DNA from 2 places in the Bacillus cereus group sp. Bce041 genome. Region 1 is predicted to be linked to the other one. Evidence: a T-box and tRNA genes for the amino acid it is inferred to sense, from the RefSeq annotation. Region 1 holds a T-box; the other holds one or more tRNA genes.

Region 1 (11,363 bases):
AAATCATACGAGATACCCAGAAGAAGATGATATCATAACCCGTTACTAGTGCATCTGTTGAATAGTAACGTTTGAAGTCTGCTGAATCTTCATTTGGCCAACCAAGTGTGGAGAATGGCCATAATGCTGAACTGAACCATGTATCAAGTACATCGTTATCTTGATTCCAGTTTTCAATATCTGCTGGTGCTTCTGTACCTACGTATACTTCACCAGTTTCTTTATGGTACCAAGCTGGAATACGGTGTCCCCACCATAATTGACGAGAAATACACCAGTCATGAATATTTTCCATCCAACGTAAATATGTGTTTTCAAAACGCTCTGGTACGAACGTTACTTTTTCTTCTTCTTTTTGTTGAAGCGCTACTGCTTTTTCAGCAAGTGGAGCCATTTTTACGAACCACTGTGTTGATAAATAAGGCTCAACAACCGCACCGCTACGCTCACTATGACCTACTGAATGCATATGTGGCTCGATTTCTACTAATACGCCAGCTTCTTGTAAGTCTTTTACTAATTCTTTACGGCATTCGAAACGATCCATACCGTTATACTTACCAGCTTTTTCGTTCATCGATCCATCTTCGTTCATTACTAAGATGCGTGGTAAGTCATGACGGTTACCTACTTCAAAGTCATTCGGGTCATGAGCTGGTGTAATTTTTACAACGCCCGTTCCGAAATCTTTTTCTACGTACTCATCAGCAATAATCGGAATCTCACGGCCTACGATTGGAAGTGTAACTGTTTTTCCGATTAAATGTTTGTAACGATCGTCTTCTGGATGAACTGCTACTGCTGTATCACCAAGCATCGTTTCTGGACGAGTAGTAGCAAGACGAATGTGACCAGAACCATCTGTTAACGGATAGTTCATATGGTAGAATGCACCTTGAACTTCTTTATGAATTACTTCAATATCAGAAAGAGCTGTACGTGTTGCTGGATCCCAGTTGATGATATATTCACCACGGTAAATTAAGCCTTTTTCGTATAATTGAACGAATACTTTATTAACCGCATCTGATAAACCTTTGTCTAATGTGAAGCGTTCACGAGAATAGTCTAGTCCTAAACCAACTTTCCCCCATTGTTGACGAATGTGAGAAGCGTACTCTTCTTTCCACTCCCAAGCTTTTTCAAGGAATTTTTCACGGCCAAGATCGTAACGTGAAATACCTTCTTCACGAAGTTTTCCTTCTACTTTCGCTTGTGTTGCGATACCAGCATGGTCCATTCCTGGAAGCCATAGTACATCGTATCCTTGCATACGCTTCGTACGAGTTAAAATATCTTGAAGAGTTGTATCCCAAGCATGACCTAAGTGTAACTTACCAGTTACGTTCGGAGGTGGAATTACAATTGTATACGGTTGTTTCTTCTCGTCTCCTGTTGCTTCAAAATATTTGCCTTCAAGCCACCATTGATAAAGGCCTTCTTCAACGGACATATGATCATATTTAGTTGGTAAATTCTTTTCCGTGTTTGACATTATTTTCCCTCCTTAAAATAAAAAATGTCCCTCATCCAAAAAGGACGAGGGACATCGCGGTACCACCTTTATTTACAAACAAATTCATAATTTGCTTATACTCTTAATTTGATAACGGACAAATCCGTCTTTTCCTAATAAGAACTATTCCGTTCAGAAAAGATGCTCCAGGGCTACCTTCTAACATAACTATCTAGAGAATCTCCCAGCTAATGATTCTCCTCTCTGAAGACGTTTCATGTTATACTCTTCCCCTTCAAGGCATTTATATGATTGTTAATTATTATATACAATAGTGTAAAAAACGAAACCTTATTCGTCAAGATAAATTTAAAACTACAGCTTTTGGTGCCAAAAAGAAGATAAGTAGAATCCTCTACTTATCTTCTTTACCCCGCTATTTGTGGGCAGTAAGACCTCCACCTCAAAACTCAGCTGAAGCAAAGAAGTTAGATGGGAGCCCTGGTGCCCGTAAACGCCCAATTAGTGAAGGCTAATCATCAGCGGGGAATGTTTACTTTATCCGTTCCCTTGCTGGGCAGCTTGTAATTGTGACAGGAAATATTCTATATTGCTAACGAGCCAATGCGATTGTTGCAAACTCTTTACTCCGCGCAGTTCATTTTCCTCGTTATGATTATCTCTTCTTTTCTTATAAGACTGGATTTGCCGAATAAATTGCGATGGATACGTCATATACGCAAACATAAGTAGTTGCTCTTCTTTCGTAAAAGGGAAATTTTTTTGATACATTTGAAACCATTCAAACCGATCACTTCTTGCGATTGGATATGTGTTTAAAGACCGTGAATAAAAACCTACTATATCTTGCACAGGCGTTGCAAACTTCGATTTTTCTAAACTAATAAAATAGCCATTCCGTTCATAGTCAAATAAAAAATGATTCAGTGACACATTACCATGCACAAAAGTAATACGCGTTTTCTCCTTTTCTTTCATCGCATCGTTCCACTCATTTAATTGCTTCGTTGCAAATTCACGCGCTCTCATTACATGATGATAGTACGTACAATATTGCAATTCAAACGGGGACATATACCATTTTGATTCAGATTCTACGAGAAACTCTTCTAACATCTCACCATCATTTTCCCAACGATCGGATATACTTGTATAATGTTTTTCTAAATCTTCTTCCGTATACGTTTCTTCCTTCACAGTTTTTTGATGCAACGTTCCAAGTGTCTGAAACATTTTATGGTATTGATCATTGTCCTCACCGTTTCCTTCTGCACGTTCTAACCAAGGCATTAAATAATAATTATACGTCCCGTCACTTAAAATATAACTTCCATCCGTCGCATGATATATAGGTACATAATTTGAAAAACCTTTCTCCTTCAAATATTGAATATGATGCAGAAAGTTATTCCGCTCTAACTTTCTGCCTTCTATTTTCTTGAGTGCATATGGACCTTGATTCGTATAAATTTTCATTACATTTCCGTGCTCTTCCATATGCTGCGTATCCAATCTATATTGCCTCACGATAGGTTCATAGTGATTTCGCAACTCAATATCCATACGAATAACCCTTTCTATTCAAAACATAGCCTCTAAGAAAGGAAGTGAGTGAAAACACTCACTTCCTTATTTCGCCTTTACCCTTGAAACGGGAATATAAATAATTTGCCCCGTATTTAAAAATATATCTTCTGTTTGATTGACACGGTATAAATTTTGTACAGACGTTTCATAACGGTCTGCAATAGATTCAATTGTATCCCCTTCTTGCACGAAATACATTCTTAACTTTGTAAATTCTTCTTCCGGTTCTTTCGTAAATAGTTTTGTTAAATAAAGCGCATTTTCATCTCGCTGTGAGTACTCTTCTTCTTGTTCTTCCTGCTTTTTCGCTTTTTCTTTCTTGAAATCTTTTCGTCCGAACAGTTCAAATTGCGGCGTTGTTTCTTGCTCCTCTTCACGTTCCACAAATTCATGTTCTTCTATTTTCTCTTCTTCTAATTCCTGCTCTTTTCTTTCCTCTAATTGGAACGGTTCAAATGCGTAATCTTCCCACTCATCTGATTCCTTATATGCTGGTTCTTCTACATGCGGCGCCGGTCTATTTTCATCCTCTTGCGCTGAATCTTCTTCTAACTCAGCATACACCGTTTCTTCCTCTTCAACTTCATCCTCGCTTCTCTCTTCATCACACAAACCGGTAATAGATATATCCGCTAATAATTGTAAGCAACCATTTTCCTTTAATTCATAATCAAATTCCTCGATTGATACATATAGCTCTTCAATTACTTTCACTCGATTTCTCGGAATTGATATTTCAAGTGGAAAGGAATGAACAAGTTCATTAACCCCATCTTCTCTTGTTTCTACATAATCAATTGACTTTGCTGGCGATAGTTCTCTTAATGAATACGCGGAATCATCTTTTCGTGCAACATACTCTCCCGTTAAATCTAATTGTCCTCTCACGATTACTTCATGATCAAGCTCTTCTATCTCAACGTCTGGATCTAACGAAATTGACAAAAGTTCTTCGACTTCCTGTCCTTTTTGGAACCACACAGATTCTTTTAATGAAAATCGTAATGAATGATCTGTAGCCACTTCTTTTCCCCCTCCCAAACTATATGTCATTACAGATTTATGTGTGGGAAGCTTACTTTATGAATAAAAAAAATCGCTCCCCTTATGGAGAGCGATTTTCTCTAATACACTACGCTTTTAATTTTGACATTGCAATTTCAGCTGCTGCAATCGTCGCTTCAATATCTGCATCACTATGTGCTGTCGATAAGAATAAACCTTCGAATTGAGATGGTGGTAAGAATACACCTTGTTCTACCATTTCACGATAGTAAGCCGCAAAGAATTCTAAGTTTGAAGATTTTGCTGCATCGTAATTAATAACGGGTTCATCCGTAAAGAAAATACCAATCATAGAGCCTGCACGGTTAATATGATGCGGAATGCCATGTTTTTCAGCTGCTTTACGTAATCCAGCTTCTAACATTTCAGCTTTACGCTCAAATTCTACATATGATTCTGGCGTTAACTGTACTAACGTTTCATAACCTGCCGCCATTGCAAGTGGATTACCTGATAAAGTACCAGCTTGGTAAATCGGTCCGCTTGGCGCAACTTGGCGCATAATTTCCGCTTTACCACCGTATGCTCCTACCGGTAAACCACCACCGATTACTTTACCTAGGCATGTTAAATCAGGCGTTACGCCATAATAACCTTGGCCACAATTATAAGCTACTCGGAACCCTGTCATTACTTCATCAAAAATAAGCAATGCACCGTTTTGTTCTGTTACTTCACGAAGACCTTCTAAAAATCCAGGCTGCGGAGGAACAACCCCCATATTTCCTGCTACTGGTTCTACAATTACACAAGCAATATCATCACCGAATTGTTCAAACGCGTATTTTACGCTTTCTAAATCGTTATAAGCTACTGTAATCGTATTTTTCGCTACACCTTCTGGTACACCAGGACTATCTGGTAAACCTAAAGTCGCCACACCAGAACCAGCTTTAATTAATAACGAATCACCATGACCGTGGTAACAACCAATAAATTTCAAGATTTTATTACGACCTGTATAACCACGAGCTAAACGTAGTGCACTCATTGTTGCTTCCGTTCCAGAGTTAACCATACGCACAATCTCAATTGATGGCACGCGCTCAATAACAAGTTTTGCTAATTTATTTTCAATTTCTGTTGGTGCACCGAAGCTTGTACCTCTTTCAGCAACAGATTTTAACGCTTCTACAACACGATCATTTGCATGACCATGAATTAAAGGACCCCATGATAATACGTAGTCGATGTATTCATTCCCATCGATATCATATACTTTAGAGCCTTTTCCACGCTCCATAAACAACGGATTCATCCCAACAGACTTAAAGGCACGAACCGGGCTATTTACGCCACCAGGCATTAAGTCTTGCGCCTCTTCAAACGCTGCAATTGACTTATCAAACTTTTTCATTATTTAGCGCCTCCTTCTTGTAACCATCTTGCTGCATCTTTTGCATGATACGTAATAATTAAATCTGCCCCTGCACGTTTCATACTAATTAATTTTTCAAGAACAACTTCTTTTTCATTAATCCAACCATTTTGCGCTGCCGCTTTAATCATCGAATATTCACCACTTACATTATAAGCGACAACTGGTAAATTAAAGTTATTTTTCACATCACGAACGATATCTAAGTAAGAAAGAGTTGGTTTTACGATTAAGAAATCTGCACCTTCCATTACATCTGATTCTGCTTCACGGAATGCTTCCATACGGTTTGCCGGATCCATTTGATATGTTTTACGGTCACCAAATTGCGGTGCACCGTGCGCAGCATCACGGAATGGTCCATAAAATGCTGATGAATATTTCACAGCGTACGACATAACTGGCACGTGTCCAAAACCATTTTCGTCTAATGCATGACGAATTGCTGTTACGAAGCCGTCCATCATGTTTGATGGCGCAATAATATCCGCTCCTGCTTTCGCTTGACTTACAGCTGTTTTCGCAAGAACTGCAAGAGACTCGTCATTTAAAATAATCCCATCTTCAATTACACCGCAATGACCATGGCTTGTAAATTGACATAAACATGTATCTGCAACTACTACTAGCTCAGGGAAATCACCTTTAATTTGCTGAATAGCACGTTGTACAATTCCATGATCACAATATGCTGATGATCCAACTTCATCCTTTTCAGCAGGTAAACCAAATACAATAACAGAACGAATACCTAAATCAACAACTTCTTGCATTTCAGCTTGCAATAAATCTAAAGACATTTGATATACGCCCGGCATAGAAGGAACTTCATTACGAACATTTTCACCTTCTAATACAAAAATAGGGTAAATAAAATCTTCCGTATGTAAAAACGTTTCACGCACAAGTGCACGCATGCCCCCGCTTTGTCTTAAACGACGATGACGATTAAATTGTAAAGAGTTCATAGATTTCTATCCCCATTCTTTCATTTTATAGATTCACAAACATATTGTAGTAATGCTTCTACAGTGTACTCTTTCGGCACAATAACAGACGGAAAATAAAGACTTGCCTCTTTTTCCGTAATAGGTCCTATACAAGCAATTGTACATTTTTTTGTCCATTCTCTCCAGTTTGTACCCTCAAGTAAACGAACAAAACTAGTAACAGTTGAAGGGCTCGTAAATGTAATAATGTCTACTTTCCCTAACTTCAATGCTGCTATAAGTTCTTGCTTTTTTTCTATATTCACTTTCGTACCGTATACGATTAGCTCATCTAGAGAAACACCAATTTCCCGAAGTGCAACCGGAATTACCTCTCTTGCTAAATTCCCTTTCGGAAATAAAATACGTTCGTTTCCACTTAATTCTTTTAGAAACTCTTCTGCAAATGCTTCTGCAACAAATGAAGTCGGAACAAAATGAACTTGATAGCCCCTTTTTTCTAACTCTAATTTTGTTTTCACACCTACCGCAGCGATTCTAATGGTTAGCGGTAGTTTTTTTTTTAAACTATCTAGAAAAAAAGCTACACCATTTCTGCTCGTAAAAATAACCCAGTCGTATGAATGTAGCTGCTCTTCAATATGTTGAATTTGCCTATGAGACATACCTTCCATACGCAAAAGCGGAATTTCCAATGGAATTCCGCTCTTTTCTTTCACTGCTACACTCATTTGTTTCGCTTGATGCTGGGCACGTGTAATCAATACCGTTTTTCCAGCGAGAGCGTTCATATTTATTGTTGCTCCTTATTTGCAGCAAGAATGAGTTCTTTGGCGCCTTGTTTAATTAAACGGTCCGCGGCCTCTAACCCTACTTCCTCAGGATTAGTACCCACTACTGTCTCTTTTAATAAAACAGAGCCATCCATAGAGCCGACAAGAGCTGTTAATTCGATTGCATCGTTTTCTGTAAGGGTTGCATATCCAGCAATTGGAACTTGGCATCCACCTTCAAGTTTATGAAGAAATACTCGCTCCGCTGCCACTGTTCTTTCTGTTATCGTATCATTAATATGCGCTAACAACTGCAATAAATCCTTATCATCCTCACGACACTCAATCGCTAATGCACCTTGTCCTACAGCAGGTACACATAACGTATCATCTAAATGTTCTGTAATAACATCATTATCCCAGCCCATTCTTTGTAATCCAGCTGTCGCTAAAATAATCGCATCGTAATCTTCTTCTTTTAATTTACGTAAACGTGTATCGATATTCCCGCGAATCCACTTCACTTGTAAATCTGGTCTCGCAGCGAGTAGCTGTGCACTACGTCTTAAACTACTCGTACCTAAAATAGCACCTTCCGCTAACTCTTTAAACGATGCTCCATTTTTTGAGATAAAAGCATCACGAGGGTCAACACGCTTTGGTGTACAGCCAATCATTAAACCTTCTGGAAGTACGGCTGGCATATCTTTCATACTATGTACAGCCATATCGATTTCTTTCGTAAGTAACGCATGCTCAATTTCTTTAACGAACAAGCCTTTTCCGCCTACTTTTGAAAGAGTAACATCTAAAATAACATCACCTTTTGTGACAATTTCTTTCACTTCAAATTCATATGGTAGACCTAGGGCTTTTAACTGATCAATAAACCAGTTTGTTTGCGTTAATGCTAGTTTACTCTTTCGTGACCCTACAATAATTTTGCGCATAATTCTCTCTCCTCATTATAAATACCAAAAGTGGAAATTGGACAAACTGCTTAATAGAAAAATGTTTACTAGCATTACGAGAAACGATCCGATATTCCACTGTACAATTTTCTTACCTTGCAACACATCTGCCGCTCGTAAATATAAACCTGTGCAATACACAAATAGAACGACAAAAGATCCGATTACTTTCGTATCATACCAATGGAAATTATCCAATTTTGTATATCCCCATATACATCCTAATAAAATTGCTAGTAAGAAAAATGGAACAGAAAATAAATTTAATCCGTAAGACATAGATTCTAGCTTCGGTAAATTCCCTAACCTTCTTAATCTCGCATTCCATTTTTTCTTTTTTAATAGGCGATATTGCAATAAATACATAATAGAAAAAATGAACGATACAGTAAACGTTGCGTAAGAAATAATTGCCATACCGACATGCACGTATACAAGTTCTGAAACTAATTGTTCCGCAAGTACTGGCGACATCTTTCCGAGCGGTGTAAAAATAGAAAAAGCGCTTACGCCAAATGCTACAACATTTGTAAAAAAGACTAAAAAGTCAATTCTCATAAATCGATTAATAACTAACGACATCGTAATCAATAACCAAACATAAAAATAAATCCCTGATAATAAAGTTAAAATAGGATTCGTTTCTGAATCTGTAGCTCTAAGCAACATAAAAATAGACTGCAGGACCCATACAATCGCAAGTAACCAAAAAGCAAATCGGTTCGCCTTTCGGTTACTTTGGAAATAATCTATAAAATATAAACTAATGCTACAAGCATATAAAATAATTGCAATATGATAAATAATACTGTTATTTAAAAAACTCATCCGATCATCCTTCCAAATTATAAAGATGGAACGGATGGTGTCCACACTCTTTTATGTTCTACTTCTTCCGCACGACTCTCTACTTCTTCCGTTTCTAAATCAAAAATCTTTGCAAATAACGCTAATTTTTCGCTCGCTCCCTCTTCAGCAGCTATTTCTTTCGCTACTAAAATTGGGTCTTTTAATAATTGATTAATAATACTTTTCGTATGCTTACTAATAACTTTTTTCTCACGATCACTAAGGTTTGGTATTTTTCGCTCTAGGCTTACCATCGTTTCACTTTGGATTGCAAGTGCCTTATCACGAAGAGCTGATATTAATGGAACAACACCAAGTGTACTTAACCACGTTTTAAACAGAACAATTTCCTCTTCAATCATAAATTGAATTTTCTCTGCCTCTTTCAAACGCTCAGCACGGTTTGCCTCCACTACTCCTTGTAAATCATCAATATCATACAAGAAAGAACCTTCTAGCTCATCAATCGCTGGATCAATATCACGCGGCACTGCAATGTCAACCATAAATAATGGACGACCAGAGCGCATTTTCTCCACCTTTGTCATCATCTCTTTCGTAATGACATACTCAGATGCACCAGTTGAACTAATTAAAATATCTGCTTCTAATAATGCACATTGTAATTCGCTTAACGATTTTGCATGTCCCATATATTTCTCAGCCATTACTTCTGCTTTCGAAAGCGTCCTATTCATAACTGTTACTTTACGAGCACCACTTCCATATAAGTTTTGTAGTGCAAGTTCGCCCATTTTACCAGCACCAAGAATAAGCACATGACAATCTGTTAACTCGCCAAATATTTTCTTTCCAAGCTCAACAGCAGCATAACTAACAGACATTGCACTTTCCCCGATTGTTGTTTCTGAGTGGGCACGTTTTGCTAATGTAATGACTTGCTTAAACAATTCATTAAAAATTGTGCCTGTTGCTTTAACTTGTTGCGCTTCTAAAAAGCTATCTTTTATTTGACCTAAAATCTGCGTTTCTCCGACTACCATTGAATCTAAACCGCACGTTACGCGGAATAAATGATCTATTGCGCCATCTTGTTCAAAAATAGTTAAATATGGCGCGACTTCTTCTATTTCAAGCTGAAACCAATCAGCTAAAAACTTCTTAATATAATACCGTCCCGTGTGTAATTGATCGACAACAGCATAAATCTCAGTGCGATTACAAGTTGACACAATGACATTCTCTAACACGCTCTTTTGATTTTGTAATGTAGTCATCGCTCGCTCTAGTTCTGCTGCCTGAAATGTGAGTTTCTCACGAAATTCTACAGGGGCTGTTCGATAATTTACACTAACAACAAGAATATGCACGCAGCATGTCCCCCTTCACCCGTTTTATCACTTTATCTACTATCATAATACAACTTTCCTCTTATGAATCTGACAATCGTGTGAACAACCGATTATTTTTTAATTATTCTCCGTATGTAATAAAGGAGATTCAGTAACACTAATAAAAAAATTTCTACTTTATAATGATTATAAATTAATAACTCTATTTGTACGTTACCAAAAAAAGCCCTCATAATCAAGTGATGGAAACTATTCCATATAAATTATAACATCATCTTCCCTATCTTCTTTCATCATGAAGGAAAATATGTATGATTGTTCCAAAATGTAACAAAGACTTTCTCAATACAATGTATTTGACATTGCATTTCTTTTTCGTTATATTAGTTTTACAAAATTAAATTGTGCACAACTTAATTAGAAGGGAGTTATTTATGACAGAAGACTCTTTGCATCTAGATAACCAACTTTGTTTTTCTATTTACGCCTGCTCTAGAGAGGTTACTCGTTTTTATCGACCTTATTTAGAAGAAATGGGTATTACGTATCCCCAGTACATTACTTTACTCGTACTATGGGAGCAAGATGGACTAACAGTAAAAGAAATTGGAGAACGTCTATTTTTAGATTCTGGTACGTTAACACCTATGTTAAAACGTATGGAATCATTAAAACTTGTAAAACGTGTTCGTTCCAAAGAAGACGAGCGAAAAGTTTGTATTGAATTAACAGAACAGGGCAAAGATTTAAAGGAAAAGGCTTGTTCATTACCGACAACGATGGCTACAAACTTAGGAATTACAGAGCAAGAATATCGCTCTTTATTAATTCAACTAAATAAACTGATTGACACAATGAAAACAATTAATGATGGAAAAGGGGAATAAATATGGATAAATTATATACTGCTTCAGTAACAGCAACAGGTGGAAGAAATGGGAAAGTAGTTTCAGATGATGGCATATTAAATCTTGATGTAAAAATGCCGAAAGCACTAGGT
Region 2 (11,363 bases), on a different contig from region 1:
TAGTGCCCGGTAAAATCCTTCTGTCATCGTTTCTCCAGCACCGATACCGATATCGTTATGTTCAGGAATAAGGCGGTGAATGATTTCTGCTACATATGTTTCAATTCCTGTTAAACCAGCTTCTCGGCGTGCTTCATTATGAGTTAATCCACTACGAGTCATAAGAGGCAGAAGGGGAGCTGGGCCATCTGATAATGGATTGGCTACTTGAATATAGCATTGTGATAATGGTAATTGATATGAATCTTGTTCATCCCATACATGGAATATACCGGCTTCTTTAGAAGTTAATGAGTCGAAAAAGCGGAATACATCAGTTGAAGTATGTTGGCCATACCGATGCTCAAGTTTTTCAGAAAGATTTTCTATCGTATCAATTGTAAAACTTTCATCAGTTGCAAGAGGGTGTTTTATAAAAGGATGCCACGTTCCTTCAAGTGTTTCATAGTTTAATAAAAAGAATTGTGATTCTTTTTCACGATATGAATCATCCGCGACATGTTTAAACAATTCAAAAACGATTACATTTGCTAACATGGCAGATGTAATTGGTGAGAAGGAATCCGATGAATTTTCATTTTGCAAAGTCGTTTCATGTAGCCGATGCCATGCGGATTCCCAGCATTCATCACGATTTTCTGTTACGACAGGTCCAGCTATACCGAGTGTTGATAAACAAATAGCTGGTATGAAATTCTTTTTCGTTTCTCTACAAATAGTGTGAACTGTTTTTAAACCGTCAATGTCTCCGTTTTGAGAAACATATAAAATCCAATCAAAAGGTTCGAATACTTCATGCAAGGGACGGTCAATTGTAGTATCGATTTCTTGAAGGAGTACACTGTTATCAACTTCATATGCACGTTCTATTAGCTCATGTATTCTGTCATAGTTTGTTTCATCCCGATCTGTAACGAGGTAATGAAATGTAGGTAAACCAGATTCTAATAAAGAAGAAACTAAGGAAGTGAGCATATCCCCAGAACCAAGTACAAGGACATTTGCTCCGCGGTACGTTTCGAATTTTAAAGCACCTGAATGAGAATCGGCTTCTAAAAATTCAATTTGCGAAGCATATCTGTCGAGTAATGTACTGTTTAATTCATGAGGTGCATCTTGATTTGCATCACGAACGAAACCATTTTCATATAAAATCTCTCCAATTTCAAATACACGGTTTTGATAGGGGAGAGGGAGGCCATCGGTTATTTCGGCTAAAGAATAATTCCCGTTAAACATTGGCATTAATTTTTCAATCCAGTCATAAATTCCATCACCGTCCATACGAAATGAACTGGCGTTATTTCGAAAATAGACACCCCCGTTTGAATCGGGGAGGAAGAAAGTATCCTTATTTACTTTAAGTTTTGCATGAATTGGAAGGTTATTCATTTTAATCCTCCTTACGTTTAGGCATACATTATTACCTTATGTCATGAAATTTGTCCCGTATGAACACAATAAAAAAAGGCTGTAGAATGAATCATTCTACAGCCTTTAATAGATTTTTAATCTATCAACCTTCTAATAATAATGACTTTGGATCTTCAAGCATATCTTTAACAGCAACAAGGAAGCTAACTGCTTCTTTACCATCAACAATACGGTGATCGTAAGATAAAGCAATGTACATCATTGGGCGGTTTTCCATACGCTCGTTATCAATTGCAACTGGGCGTACTTGGATTTTATGCATTCCTAAAATACCAACTTGAGGGCTATTTAGGATCGGTGTTGACATTAGAGAACCGAATACACCACCGTTTGTAATTGTAAATGTACCACCTTGTAGTTCTTTTAATGAAAGTTTGTTATCGCGTGCTTTTTTACCTAATTCACGAATTTCGCTTTCGATTTCAGCGAAGTTTAATTGGTTAGCATCGCGTACAACTGGAACAACTAATCCATCTGGAGCTGCTACTGCAATACCGATATCATAGAATTTTTTAATGATAAGCTCGTCACCTTGAATTTCAGCATTTAATAATGGGAATTGTTTTAATGCTGCAACAACTGCTTTTGTGAAGAATGACATGAAGCCAAGACGTACATCATGTTTTTTCTCGAAAGCATCTTTGCGTTCTTTACGTAATTCCATGATCGCACTCATATCAACTTCGTTAAATGTTGTTAACATTGCAGATGTTTGTTGAACTTCTACAAGACGTTTTGCAATTGTTTGACGGCGGCGGGACATTTTCACGCGCTCAACTGGTTTTTCGAATTCCGTTTTTGCAACTGGAGCAGGAGCTGGGCTCTTTGGAGCAGCTGGTGCTTCTTTTGGTGCTGCAGCATGAGCTTGTACATCATGTGGTCTCACGCGTCCAAGTGGATCTGTACTACGTACGTCGTTTAAGTCGATTCCTAATTCACGAGCCATCTTTCTAGCAGCTGGTGATGCGATAGGACGGTTTGTATTTGGTAACCCTTGTAGTGTTGCAGTTTGCTCAGCACTTGGTGCCGCAGCTTTCGGTGCTTCAGCTGTTTCTTGTTTTGGTTGCTCAGCCACTGGTGCAGGTGTACTTACTGCAACTGGTGCTCCATTAGCATCTAAAATTGCGATAGTTGCGCCAACTTCAACTGTATCCCCAGGTTCGCCTAGTAACTTCGATACAATACCTGAATCTTCTGCAATGATTTCTACATTGACTTTATCAGTTTCAAGCTCAACAACGCTGCCACCTTTCTCAACTTTGTCGCCTACGTTGATAAGCCATTGTGAAATAGTTCCTTCAGTAATAGATTCTGCAAGCTCAGGTACTTTAATTTCGATCATTTTAAATGTCCTCCCCTTATTTGCCTAACGGTGTGTTTTTTCTTCTTTTGTCTTCGGTAATCTCCATTTGTTAGCCTGGCCTTGGGCAGAATATCTGCCCAAGGAACAAGCTAGAAACCTTCATTGTTACTTTTTAGTTGCTGTAAACTTCAATTTCTTGTTTATCTTGACGGAAGTTATACTTCACATCTAAAGCATGTGCAACAATTAGCTCTTGCTCAGCTTTGTGAGCGAATGGATCGCCGCCAGATGGACTAGAGCGATCAGGACGTCCAATGTAGCCTGTTTTCACTTTATCTCCAGCAAGTTCGAACAGAATTGGAGCCATGTAATGCCATGCACCCATATTACGAGGTTCTTCTTGAACCCAAATGATTTCTTCTAAGTTTTTAAAGCGTTTAATAATAGATTGAACTTTCTCAGCAGGGAATGGGTACAATTGCTCAATACGAACGACATGAACTTCGTCTAAGTTGTACTCATGTTTACCAGACTCGATTTCTGCTGCTAAGTCAATCGCCATTTTACCTGTGCTTAAAACAAGACGTTTTACTTTATTTGGTTTCATGCCAAGGTTTTCTTGTTCTAAAGCAGGTTGGAAACGTCCTTCGCTTAACTGACTAGCAGTTGAAAGCGTAAGTGGGTGACGTAATAAACTCTTCGGCGTCATCAATACTAATGGTCGAACAGCTTCTGTTCCTAAGATAGATGCTTGACGACGCAGGATATGGAAGTATTGTGCCGCACTCGTTAAGTTTGCAACTGTCCAGTTATTCTCAGCAGCTAACTGTAAGAAACGCTCTGGACGTGCACTAGAGTGCTCTGGTCCTTGACCTTCATAACCGTGTGGTAATAGAAGAACTAAGCCAGATTTTTGACCCCATTTTGCTCTTCCAGCTGAAACATATTGATCAAATAATGCTTGCGCAGTATTTGAGAAGTCACCATATTGCGCTTCCCACATAACAAGAGTTTCTGGAGCGAATACGTTATAACCATATTCGTAACCAACAACAGCAGCCTCTGATAACGGACTGTTATGAACAGAGAACGATGCATTAATGTTTGGTAAGCGATGCAATGGTGAATATGTTTCGTTTGTATCAGTATCGTGTAATACGATATGACGGTGTGCGAATGTACCACGCTGTGAATCTTGACCAGTTAAACGAATTGGCGTACCTTCTTGTAAAATAGAAGCGAATGCTAACGATTCAGCAAGTGCCCATTCAATTTTACCATTTTCTTCAAGAGCATCTTTACGGCGCTCAAGAATTTTCTTCACTTTCGGATATACGTTAAATCCTTCCGGCCAAGATAGTAGACCTTCATTAATTGCACGAAGTGAGTCAATCTCAACACCAGTATCAATTGACTGAATACCTTTTGCAACAACATCTGGCACTTTAACGTGAATTGTTGCATCGCTCGTATCAGCTGGTGGTACTTGTGCATAGTCGGATTTTAATTGTTCTTGTGTAAACTGTGTAATTGTTTCAACCTCATCTGCATTTAGAACACCAGCAGCTTGTAATTGATCTGCATAAATTGCTCTTACAGTTGGATGGTTTTTAATTTTTTTGTACACTTGTGGTTGCGTAACTGCTGGATCATCCATTTCGTTATGACCGTAGCGGCGGTAACCAATTAAATCGATTAAGAAATCTTTTTTGAACAACATGCGATATTGAATTGCAAGGTTAGCAGCTGCAAGACAAGCTTCCGGATCATCAGCGTTCACGTGAACAATCGGAATATCGAAACCTTTTGCAAGGTCACTAGAATATTTCGTAGAACGAGAATCATAGCTATCAGTTGTAAAACCAACTGCATTGTTTGCGATAACATGAATCGTTCCGCCTGTTTGATACGCGTTCAATCTGCTTAAGTTGAGTGTCTCAGATACAATACCTTGACCAGGGAATGCAGCATCACCATGAACTAAAATTACGAATGATTTTGAAGTATCTTGATCTGGAAGACCAGATTTTTTACGATTCTCTTGAGCAGCACGTGCGAAACCTTCTACTACAGGATTCACGAACTCAAGATGACTCGGGTTATTTGCTAATGTCACGCGAGTGCTAACTTCTTCGTTACTAACGACTTGTTCTCTACCTAGGTGGTATTTCACATCGCCAGTCCAGCCAGAATTAGCCACTGCGCCTTCTATTTTTGCATGTTTGAACTCAGCAAACATGTGGCTATATGGTTTTTCTAATACGTGAGCAAGTACGCTTAGGCGACCGCGGTGAGCCATACCAATCATGACATCCTCAACGCCGTTTTTAGCACCTTCTAGAACAATTTCATCTAAAACAGGTACAAGCATATCAACGCCCTCGATAGAGAACCGTTTTTGCCCAACGAATGTTTTATGCAAGAATTGCTCGAAACCTTCAACAGCTGTTAAACGTTTTAAAAGAGCAGTTCGTTTTTTATTTGATAGTGGTTGACGCAATGAATTTGATTCCACCATTTGATGCAACCACGCGCGTTCTTCACTATCTTGTATATGAGAAAATTCATAAGCTAAAGATTTTGTATAAACGTCTTTTAATCTATGAATTACATCAAGTGCAGTGTGAATACCTTCTGGTGCATCTTGCCATACTGTTTTTGCTGGAATCGCTTTCAAGTCAGCATCGCTCAGTTCGCTCATTGCTTTCTCAAGAAGAGATTGTCCATTTGCAGCATCTTCCATCGGGTTGATGTGAGCCAACGTGTGCCCGAAAGAACGAATCTGCTCAACTAGTTGAACGACTTTAAGAATTTTTTCAATGTTACCTGTGTTTTGAGGAGAAAAATGTGTTGCTGTGTTGTCCCCTGTTACGACATCATCTTGAAACGAAGGAGCTCCAAAAATTTCAAAAAGCTCTTGTAATTCCGGATCAACAGAACCTGCTCCAGTTACGTAAAGATCATACTGTTCAATAACATAACCAAGGTTCGGACCGTGGAACTTGGCCCAAGGGTTTGTCGTTGTATTCTTCCTCGTCATTTGTTTAAACCTCCCAATGCATATAATCCTTTTCCATACAAAGGTGCATTTTGCTCTTTTTCAATAAGTAATGAATCAATAATCAATGTAAATGTTTTCTTTACTCTTATGTTATTACAATAATTTACATAATACCAAACACTATTACTTATCTGTTTTGTAAAAAAACATTCACAATAACTTATCACCCAAGTTAATCTTTCATGTTATAAAGTAATTTTACAGAAAAATGGGGTGGATATATTTGGTATGCCTATACTAATAGCTATAATTGTTGCATTTAAATATAGGTATAATAGTTAGAATGTTTCGATAAAATCAGTTTGAATTATGTATATTGAAATAATAAGCGCTTTCATAGATATTATACAACAATATAACGGAATATAGTATAAAAAATAAAAAATTATGAATTTATCGTAAACTTTATTTAGATAGTGTTAAATATTGAAAGGAAAGTGAAGGATTTCTACAAAAAAAGTTGCTAAACATAAAAAATGCTCCATAAACAGTTAGTTTCTATAAATATGACGAAAAACACCGTAAAACAAATAACGTATTTCGTGAAATAAAGAAATAAATGAAATATTTTAAAAGGATAAAACAAATATGGAGATATTAAATTTTAAAAAAAGAAGTGAGGAGATATAGTAACAGTTATTTACAGTGTTCCGTGTTTCGCTTCAAAATAGACGTGCTGAAATTGAAAAAAGTTTCTTCTATATAAATAGCGTGAATAATAATCAAAATATATGTAAAGGGAACTTGATGTAAAGTTTCCTTTACATATATACTCGGTATATGGAAGGAGGGAGAAATTTCCTTGGAAAATAAAATGGTCGAATACCGAAAAAAATTTGGACTATCTCAAGAAAAGTTGGCTGAGAAACTTGGAGTTTCCAGACAAACCATTATCTCAATTGAAAAAGGGAAATACGATCCATCACTTCCGCTAGCATTTGAAATAGCGAAAACATTTCAGACAACGATAGAACATGTATTTATTTATGAAGGAAAAGAAGAGGGGGAATAGGGATGAATTATTCACAAAAGTACTTTGTAATTATGGGGATTATTTTTCTATTTATGAGTGGATTTATGATATTAACAGGTATAATGACGCATTCTGCACCGCCAGCCATAACGTATCCATTGCTTGGGATGATGATTATGAGTTTCTGTCTAAGCTACTTGCACCCGCAATTTAAAGAAAAAGATGAGCGAATGAAACTTATTCGTTATAAAGGAATGTTTGTAACCTTTTTTGCGTTAACGGCATATTATCTTCTTTTCTCTATCGGCTTAAACTTAAAAATACTTACACTATCTGCTACTGAATTATTAAATATACTTATGGCACTTACAATGAGTACAGTTTTTATCTCATTTGTTGTTTTATCAAAAAGATATTAAGATGGAAGAGAGAAAGGAAGATTAACATATGCAAATGATGTATGCTTTTGGCATTGGGCTTGTATTATTTTTAGCCGTATTCTTATTTATTCGTAAAGACGTTCAAGGCGGGACGTTAACGAAACGAGGATTTTATAAATTAATCGCCTGTTTAGTTGTTATGCTTATAGCGATTATTGTAATGATTGTTTTAATAAGTCAGTCACTATAGAATGTAAAAACGGAACCTTACTTCGGTAAGGTTTTTTTTTATTATTCAACCTAAAAAATACCATTAAATCCATTTACTATAAATAACTTATATTATATAATCCAATGAAATGATAGATAAGGAGTGTAGTATATGAATAAAAAAACTATCTTCTATTTATTAACTTGTCTACTACTTGTAGCTAGTACTACTTATATAATATGTAACAAAAGAGAACAAGTGCCACCTATATTAGTATGGGACGAACAAGAATATTATGTTACGAATGAACCTGCCAAAGTAGAAGAAGTTGGGCGAAAACTTGGCGAAGTAACAAGGGAAATTAAAACAAGTAAAAAACCTACTAAAAATAGAGAATCTAATACATTACAAGAGAAAACAGAAGTATTTACAATGATTGAGGAAGAAAAAAGTGAATATCCGCCTTTAATCATAAAGGAAGCTTATAGTGATGAATATAGGGTAGTGAGGCCGATGTCGAAGCAGGTATTGTGATGAAAAGGAGAATCTTTTGTAGACAGTAATTTAGTATTCGTGTTCGTTAAGAAAAATATTTGTCTTTTCCTCCTATCGGTGCCGTTTACATTTTGATGAATAGAGGAGCAATGCGAAAGAGAGATTTCATTTTATATTTATTATTTACTGCTATTAATATATCGCTTTGGTTATCGTTTATGATTTTTGATTGGAATATGTGGATGGTAGTAGGGCATTATTTGTTTGGAGCAGTTGTTATTGTTTTTTCGAATATGAATAAGAGCTAAGCCAGCAACCTTAAAGTTGCTGGTTTTTATTTTGCTATTTATAATGAAGAAACAAATTTTTAATAGAGAGTAGTGGGCGTTATGAGATGGAAAGAGGGAACGTTTGAAAAAATAGACACGAATGACTCATCTGTTGAGCAACTTATAAACACGTTTAAGGAACAAAACTTAATTGGTGGAACAATAATAAGCTGTTTTAAAGTGCATAACGAAAATTTTTTTAAAGAAATACCACATTCGAAAGATGGACATGAGCACTTCTTTAGAAGAATCTTCAACTCTTTAGACATAATCAATAACTTAGAAGAGTTAAAAATACATACATCAGACAAATATAAGTTTCGTTTTAAAGAGCAGCTGGCAGTTATGCTTGATGGTAGCATTGCTGCGCAAATTTTGTGGGGCGGAGCATATGAAGGGTTTAAGGAACGACCAGTTATCGCAAAACAATTAGCAGTCAATGTATGTCAATATATGTTCCAAGATCGATACGAAGATATTAAAGTGTTCGAAAGCTATCGCCCTTGGACAGATTGGTTTTACGATGTTGCGTGGGATGTTACTTGGATGGTGTTAGATAGTAGGGAACAGAAAATGTGGTTCATTTGTGCTACGGATACAGATTGATAGAAGAGGGCCTTGTAGGAATGCTGCAAGGCCCTTTATCTTTTGGGAATTAATAGAAAACGAATCATATAAATGCTATACTAAAAAATGTTTGTAATGTCAGTTTCATAATATTGTATGATGCTGACTTACTAGAAAAGATAAGAGGAGAATGAGCGTGCAAAAGATAAAGAAATTATTGCTATTAATGATGGTAGTAGGATTAACAGCAGGTGTTTTAGCAGGGTGTGCAAATCCGAAAGATACTACAGAAGAATTTTTAACAGCGATACAAAAAGGTGATATAGAAAAAGCTCGTACATTTGTTGAGAGTGACAAGGAATTTAATAAACTAAATGAAAAAACAGATGATACTGAGGCAAAAGCAATGCTAAGTGCAATTACAAAGAACTTTAAATTTGAAAAGCTAGAAGAAGTATCGAAAAAGGATGACAAAGCAGAAGTGAAAGTGAAAATTACATCTGCTGATCTATCCGTTGCTGTAACAAAAGCAGTGGGAGAAGTTATGCCAATGGCCTTCGCTAGCGCATTTAGTGAAGACAAAGAACAATCTGAAAAAGCAATCGAAAAAACAATGACCTCAACTATCATCAAAAACTTAACGGATAAAGATGCAGCAATGGCAACTCGCGAAGTTACATTGAACTTAAAGAAAGACAAAGATGGCGACTATAAAATCGTTGCTGACGATAACTTGAAAGAAGTATTGTTTGCCAATGCAAAGTCTTTGGAGAAGATGTTTGGTGGGAAGTAATTGAATGAGATAAAAAAGAGACACTATATCACGTAGAAGGTTGATATGGTGTCTCTTTTTTATATGACCCCGGAGAGGCTCGAACTCACGACCTCCACCCTGTCAAGGTGGCGCTCTCCCTGCTGAGCTACGGGGGAAAACGTTGATTTAAAGGGGGTCTTAAGGATTTATATAAATGAAATTCTATTAAAAAAGGCGCAGGTTCTGTGACCGCTGTGACCAATATTGTGACCACAAAATTATGTCTTTAACTGTCTGTATAATGGTAAAAGGAATGAGATGTCTCATTCCTTTTTTGATGTAGAGGGGGGGAGTTTCCACAATCTCCAACCCTCTTATTAGAGCAGGGCTACATAGCACCCAAATCTACACCAAACAAGGCATAAAAAATTTCGATACGAGATAAGTTGAAATCTAAAAGGAAAACAAAGTCTATTGAATGAGTTTCTTAAAAATAAGGGTTTCTTAGCCTTTTATATCAACATCAGTAACTTAGTAGTTTGGATTAGACAGTTCAACTTCATGTACCCATTTAATCATTCTATCTATTTGGAATTTGAAAATAAATATTAAGTTTTTTAATATACTGCCAATTATGTTGGGAATCACATATAATAAATTTTGTGAGTAAGAAACTTATTATATTAGCTTAGAAGTATAGGAGGAGGCATTTGTTGTGAATAATTATCAACGACTGAGATTAGAATTTAATAATAACTGGGAAGAAGGAAAAAGAATTTCTTTACCACACTATAATTTATTGATGGAAAAAATACATGCCACCACGACAGGGGGATTTATTCCATTCAAATTCCCTGAGACCGATGATAATGAGTTCCATAAGGCGCTTGCTTATTTCCTTGATGGTCTCGATGGATTACCATTAAGACCAGATATCGCTTTTGATAATACATGGAGAGCGGTTGATTCATATGTATTAGGTATTTTTCAAGGTAATACAGAACAACCGAAAAAAACTTGGGATTTGTATATAGACTCTTATCAGATAGTAAAAGATACATTTGAAAGATTTCATAATTTAATACCTCTACAATCCTTAGAGTTTTTATCCAAGAGGCTACTCAATAACTCAATATCAAATGTGGAAAGAAGACATGTTAAACATATACGGAAAAGAGTCAAAAGAGTTTTGACCGAGGTAGATAATGCTCTATATGATGATATCTTAACGAAATATAACATCTTTAATGCAGATACCCAGAGAAGATGTGCATCTTTATTTAAGATTGTGTTGGCGGGTCAGAGTATTAACTTAAATAATAGAGATGTTCAACTTAATACCAAACAAAATGCAGTGTTAATTTTAGATGGTATTATTTATTCTTCAAGGAATGAGAGGTTTCATGGGGATTCGTTTCCGCAATTCTTAAGTAGTAAGGCTAAAATGTCAACTTTCGCTAGTGGATATTTTGTCTTTCTGTATACATATTTTTTGTTTTTGCTATTAGTACACTATGATACTGTACTTGAGTTAGAAATTAGTTCTGTCATTGAAAACATTAATGTAAATCTTGATATTTATGAAAAGTTGTTTTTAAACAGTATAAAGCGTTAACAAATTCTTTATTTAAACTTACTAAATTATTTCCCTCCAATACTATAAGTGATGGAGGGAAATAATTTAGTAAGTTTTTTACTTTTTAGACAGTCCCTTTATACTGTAGGTGTTTTTTCTTCTTTTTTTATAATCCCCTCAATTTGCTTGACAGTAATATCTTTGGTACTATGAGCCGAATCTCTTTCATCTATAATAATGGATATGTTTTTTATCGTGATTATATTCGATGTCGTAATCC

What was found. The T-box of region 1 lies ahead of ACUN13_RS03695 (valine--tRNA ligase). A T-box ahead of a tRNA ligase gene usually reads a tRNA of that ligase, here a tRNA-Val.
Positions count from the first base shown of each region.
Region 2: it has a tRNA-Val gene. The T-box ahead of ACUN13_RS03695 (valine--tRNA ligase) is inferred to sense a tRNA for this amino acid. The anticodon was not compared.

Region 1 is NZ_JBQXON010000001.1:706,291-717,653, forward strand. Features, by position in the region: gene ACUN13_RS03695 (valine--tRNA ligase) at 1-1,495, opposite strand, end outside; T-box leader at 1,533-1,764, opposite strand; gene ysxE (spore coat protein YsxE) at 2,015-3,040, opposite strand; gene spoVID (stage VI sporulation protein D) at 3,107-4,117, opposite strand; gene hemL (glutamate-1-semialdehyde 2,1-aminomutase) at 4,197-5,486, opposite strand; gene hemB (porphobilinogen synthase) at 5,486-6,475, opposite strand; gene hemD (uroporphyrinogen-III synthase) at 6,496-7,248, opposite strand; gene hemC (hydroxymethylbilane synthase) at 7,251-8,180, opposite strand; gene ACUN13_RS03730 (cytochrome c biogenesis protein) at 8,196-9,029, opposite strand; gene hemA (glutamyl-tRNA reductase) at 9,047-10,381, opposite strand; gene ACUN13_RS03740 (MarR family winged helix-turn-helix transcriptional regulator) at 10,798-11,250, shown strand; gene ACUN13_RS03745 (organic hydroperoxide resistance protein) at 11,253-11,363, shown strand, end outside.
Region 2 is NZ_JBQXON010000002.1:608,194-619,556, reverse strand. Features, by position in the region: gene ACUN13_RS09180 (putative thiazole-containing bacteriocin maturation protein) at 1-1,392, opposite strand, end outside; gene odhB (2-oxoglutarate dehydrogenase complex dihydrolipoyllysine-residue succinyltransferase) at 1,517-2,776, opposite strand; gene odhA (2-oxoglutarate dehydrogenase E1 component) at 2,910-5,777, opposite strand; gene ACUN13_RS09165 (helix-turn-helix transcriptional regulator) at 6,601-6,810, shown strand; gene ACUN13_RS09160 (hypothetical protein) at 6,813-7,190, shown strand; gene ACUN13_RS09155 (DUF3976 domain-containing protein) at 7,219-7,401, shown strand; gene ACUN13_RS09150 (hypothetical protein) at 7,534-7,896, shown strand; gene ACUN13_RS09145 (hypothetical protein) at 8,007-8,165, shown strand; gene ACUN13_RS09140 (hypothetical protein) at 8,247-8,792, shown strand; gene ACUN13_RS09135 (hypothetical protein) at 8,950-9,546, shown strand; tRNA gene ACUN13_RS09130 (tRNA-Val) at 9,611-9,681, opposite strand; gene ACUN13_RS09125 (hypothetical protein) at 10,223-11,122, shown strand.